Regions from separate parts of the Arthrobacter zhaoguopingii genome, predicted to be linked through region 2. Evidence: predicted binding sites of a transcription regulator. Region 2 holds the regulator's gene; the other holds the start of a gene.
The links. The regulator LexA, encoded in region 2, represses DNA repair genes until DNA is damaged. The targets are predictions, from matches to a motif close to TCGAACANNTGTTCGA.
Positions count from the first base shown of each region.

Region 1: a site for LexA is predicted at 1,255-1,270, ahead of GVV77_RS10325 (LysM peptidoglycan-binding domain-containing protein). Genes of this name have one in related genera too.

Region 1 covers NZ_WIAE01000006.1:160,141-162,527, reverse strand. Annotated here, with positions in the region: gene GVV77_RS10340 (CpaB family protein) at 1-171, opposite strand, end outside; gene GVV77_RS10335 (helix-turn-helix domain-containing protein) at 415-642, shown strand; gene GVV77_RS10330 (hypothetical protein) at 655-1,206, opposite strand; gene GVV77_RS10325 (LysM peptidoglycan-binding domain-containing protein) at 1,318-2,124, shown strand; gene GVV77_RS10320 (Rv3235 family protein) at 2,177-2,387, shown strand, end outside.
Region 2 covers NZ_WIAE01000001.1:582,247-584,633, forward strand. Annotated here, with positions in the region: gene GVV77_RS02605 (GGDEF domain-containing protein) at 1-307, opposite strand, end outside; gene lexA (transcriptional repressor LexA) at 507-1,202, opposite strand; gene GVV77_RS02615 (LysM peptidoglycan-binding domain-containing protein) at 1,585-2,007, shown strand; gene GVV77_RS02620 (histidinol-phosphate transaminase) at 2,083-2,387, shown strand, end outside.

The DNA.
Region 1 (2,387 bases), on a different contig from region 2:
GGCGGCAAGGACATCGGTGGTCCGGTCGAGGCTGCCGACCAGGGCCGTGACCCCTGCGGTGGAGGCCAGCACGAGCAGGAGACCGATGATGAGCCGCGGATCCCGCCAGGACGGCCTGCCGATCCGAGGCGCGGTGGGGTTCCGGTCCGTCCGGCTGGCGTTACCGCTCATGGAGCTTCCTCCGCACGCTTCGGAGCACTCTTCGGCACCGGCGGATGGGCACCGGCGCTCCTGCCATTGTTGTGCAGGCGGCTCACAAAATAAACAGAAGGTTTCCGGCGCGCCCGAATCTGTGGACAACCGGCACCTCCGGGGCCGGGGAGTGACAGAATTGAGGCACGTCCAGCCGGGTGCCCAGGGTTGGAACGAAAGCGTTCGTGGAGGCAAGGCCACGGCTGAGGAAGAGGTGCTCGTGTGGCTGAGAAGCGGTTCCTGACCCTCGCCGACGTTGCGGAGGTGCTCAATATCAGCTCCTCCCAGACCTACGCCCTGGTTCGGTCCGGGGAGCTTCCTGCCATTCAGGTGGGCGGACGCGGTCAGTGGCGCGTTGAGGCACGGGTCCTCGAGGACTACATCGCCGATGCCTATCGCAGGTCAGCAGCCTCCCTGCGCGGAAGCGCCGACCCGGTCAACAAGGCCTGAGCGTCCACGGTGTCAGGGGTGGGAGGCCACCGCGGCCACCGCGGCGAAGGGCAAAGCCACCACAGCCCGAACATTGGCCGCCCTGCGGTGCTCACCCGGGGGAACCAGGGCCACCTCGAGGAAGTCGGCTCCGACCCGATCCAGCGTGCCCTCGGAAACCGTTGCCGGTGACCCTGCATAGACGCTGACCTGCGCCCGGTCGCGGGCCAGCGCACGGTAGGCCGAGGCGAGGCCCAGGCGGGCGTGGACCCCCGCCGGGCGCGGGGCAACGGCACGCCCAAGGCCTTCGATGCTCAGGATCGCGGCGAAGGGCACCAGGACGGACCGCTGCCCCTCCGCGAGCACGAGCCACTCGGCGCCGACGTAGGCCAGCCTGCCGGAAAATCCCTGCCCATTCCCGGTCCGGACCTTCAGCCCCTGCGCGACGGAGCCGGCCAGCCGGTCCGCAAAGGCCACCCGTGCCTGCTCCATCATGAGAAGGTCTGCCGCCGCCGCTTCGTCCGACGCCGCCCGCGCAGCCGCCAGCTGGGCCTCGAGATCACCGAACAGGGCTTCCCACCGCATGGTCCAACGGTAGGCAGGCGGGTGGAGGGGGTCAACGAATTCGAGTAGCCGAAAACGTATACAAACTCCATCAAACGCGTTCAAATGGATGCAAATGCGAGGGAGCGCACCATGGAAAGGCATTCGGCGGTTCTCTACCCGGCGGTCCTCCTCGGCCTCGGGGCGGTCCTCGTCCTCTCGGGGCTGGAGCTTACCTCCGGTGGCTTGCGGGCTCCCGAGGCCGGTATCGGTGCTGCGGTAGCCGTCGCCGGCCTGGGCGTCCTGCTCTGGTGGACCGGCGCCCTGGCGCTCGCGTTCAGCGCGGAGTTCCTCGAACGCAGGGGCCGCGCCGCCACCGCCCGCACGATGGCGGCCCTCACGCCGGGCTTCATGCGCCGACTGGCCGCCGTGCTGCTCGGGGCGAATCTCCTGGCCGCGCCGTGCGCAGCCTCGGCGCCGTCTGGGGCCCTGATAACATCCGCGGTCCCGGGACCCGCCGTCGCTGGGCCAGCGGTCGCGGCGCCGGCGCTCGCGGCGCCTCCGGGATCGCTGGCCGCGGTCGCGGCCCTGACAGTTCCAGCCGACCGCGGCGAGGACGCTCAGTCCGGCCAGTCCGGCCCCTCAGGCCGGGAGCCGCCGGTCAGCCCGGACTGGAAACCGCTGCCGCTCCCCTGTGATCCGGGCCTGCTGGCCCGGGCGCCGCGTCAGCAGGGCTCCGCACTGGACGGAGACCCCGCTGTTGGGGATCGCGCCGGGGTGGTTGTCCGCAGGGGTGACTCGCTGTGGTCGATTGCCGCGGCACGGCTCGGTCCCCTCGCCTCGGACGCCGAGATCGCGGCGAGCTGGCCGCGCTGGTACGCGAGGAACGCCTCAAGAATCGGCCCGGATCCGGACCTGCTGACACCGGGCCAGACACTGGCTGCTCCTGACCCGCCCTGAGCGTCCCAACCGGCAGCAGAACCACCCATCCCCACGCAGTGAAAGGACCATCATGGCCACCCTGACCCAGCAACGCATCCAGCAACACCAGGCCCGTGCCGCGGCGCCGTGGGCCCTGCCGTCCTGCACGGACCCACCGGAGCAGCCGCCGCCGGAGGCACTGCTGCCGGACGCGGAGCAGCGCGTCGGCGGCATCGCGCGGGCCGTGGCACAGGGAGCCGTCGAGGTCCTCGGGGGCAGCCGCCCCGCCTCTCAGATGTCCC
Region 2 (2,387 bases):
TGAGCAGGGGCGGGGCGGCGAGCTGCGCCACCCGCGGTCGCCCGCGGTGGAGCGAACGGGCCGCCGCCCAGACGGCCGCGGCGCCGGCCACGAGCAGGGTGTTCCCCAGCGGGTTGGCCCAGACCTGGTGGGAGGTGCCGTCGAGGAGGAAGGCCGCGGACCCGGCAAGGAACAGGCCGATCGCCGCGCACCACCAGGCACTGTAGGCCGACCGGGTGCGGCGGAAGGTCACAAGATAGAACAGCACGAGCTGGATGAGCGCGACAACGCCGAAGGCGACCCTCAGGGTAGAGGTATCAAGCGGCATCCGGCGGACCTTCCCTTCCGTGCGACATGCCGCCAGTATTGCACCGGGCGCCGACTATTGCGGCCGAGCCCCGCCTCCGGCGCGGCCGGCACGACCGGTCACCAGATCCACAACCGACGCGGTCGGCCCGGCGGCACGACGCCCACGACCGATATAGCGGGCCCGCCGACACCGCCAACCCTGGCGGCGGACCGGGAGCCTACAGGGCGCGCATCACCGAGACCACCTTGCCCATGATGCTCGCATGGTCGCCCAGAATCGGTTCGTACCGGGTGTTCTGCGGAAGCAGCCAGGTGTGCCCGTCGCGCTGGCGGAAGGTCTTGACGGTGGCTTCGTCGTCGAGGAGCGCGGCGACGATCTCACCGTTCTGCGCGCTCTGCTGGCGCCGGACCACCACCCAGTCGCCGTCGCAGATGGCGGCGTCGATCATCGAGTCACCTGTTACCCGGAGCATGAACAGTTCGCCGTGGCCGACGAGCTGCCGCGGCAGGGGCATGACGTCCTCGACGACCTGGTCGGCCAGGATCGGACCACCTGCGGCAATCCGTCCGACCATTGGCACCATTGCGGTGTCCACAGCGCCGGAAAAGTCGGAGGCAGGGCCTGTCCCTGACCGGCCCTGCTCGGGTGCCGGGGCGTCCGCCAGGGTCAGCGGCAGCAGGATCTCCATGGCCCGCGGCCGCTTCGGGTCCCTGCGGATATATCCAAGCCGCTCCAGCTGGGACAGCTGGTGCGTGACACTCGAGAGGCTCGCGAGCCCCACCGTGTCCCCAATCTCGCGCATCGACGGGGGGTACCCGTTGGCGCCGATTGACCGTTGGATCGTCTCGAGGATCTTCATCTGCCGGGTGGTCAGACCCTTGGGGACGCTCCGGCCCCTTGGACGTCCGCGCATCGGCGTGCCGGTGGGAACTCCTGCGGCTGCCTCTCCTACCGGGACGGTCGGAACCGCCCGAGCCTCTTCCGCTGCCCGCTCTGCCACTGGTTTGTCCCTTCGCTGCGCCGCCACCTGCGCCGGACCCGTCGGCGGATCGTTTTGTCGGTGGCAGATGGTGTTGTCAGGTTGTCGCCGTCCGGTAGCGAAACCCCGGAGCCCGCGTCTTCCTCTGAACCCAACGGTAGGCGAGCGCGGAGGTGTTTTCAAACATATGTTCGAGCGAGTCTCGACAAAGATCGATAACAGATGCTAAGAATAAGCAGGGCGAAATAGAAGACATGTTCGAATTCAATGTTCGAACGGGTTGAACTTATTCGAAACTCCAGAAGAGGTACACGTCATGACCGCAACGCCAGGCTCGCTCAGTGCCACCGCAGGTTCCGCAATGGCGGGTGGTTTCCGGTCCCTTGGCCACACGGGCGACCGTCTTCCCAGTCAGCGGGATGCGGATCTGCCCCCACTGCGGCTGACGCGCCGCGGCCGGGTGCTGCTGGTCGGAGTGCCGCTGGTGCTGCTGGTGGCCGTCCTGGTGTTCCTTGCCGCCTCCACGACGGCGCCGGCCCGGGCCGGCAGCGACGCGGGCCAGCCGACCCAAACCATGGACGTCAATGTGGCACCGGGGGAGACCCTCTGGTCCCTGGCGGGCGAATTCGCCCCCGAGCGGGATCCGCGCGATGTGGTCTCGGAGATCGTCGAGCTCAATGGGCTGGGGTCATCGACGGTGCAGGCGGGCCAGGTCGTTGCGATTCCCGTCTCCCGGTAGCCTTCGCCCGCCTGTGGCGCCCGGTCGTCCCGCCTCAATTCCTCGCCCGGGCGGACTGTCGCTTAAGCTCGATGGGTGAGGAACCGCATTGAGTCCCTGTCCCGCCTTCCGCTGCGTGAGAACCTTGTGGGGCTATCTCCCTACGGTGCACCGCAGATTGACGTACCGATCCTGCTCAACGTCAATGAGAACACCCATGGGGTGCCCGCCGAGGTTCACCGGGCCATCGTGGACGCGGTGCAGGCAGCAGCCCTGGGCCTGAACCGTTATCCCGACCGCGAATTCACCGAACTGCGCGCAAACCTGGCCCGCTATCTCGGCGGGGGAGTCACCGCCGAGCACGTCTGGGCCGCCAACGGCTCCAACGAGGTGCTCCAGCA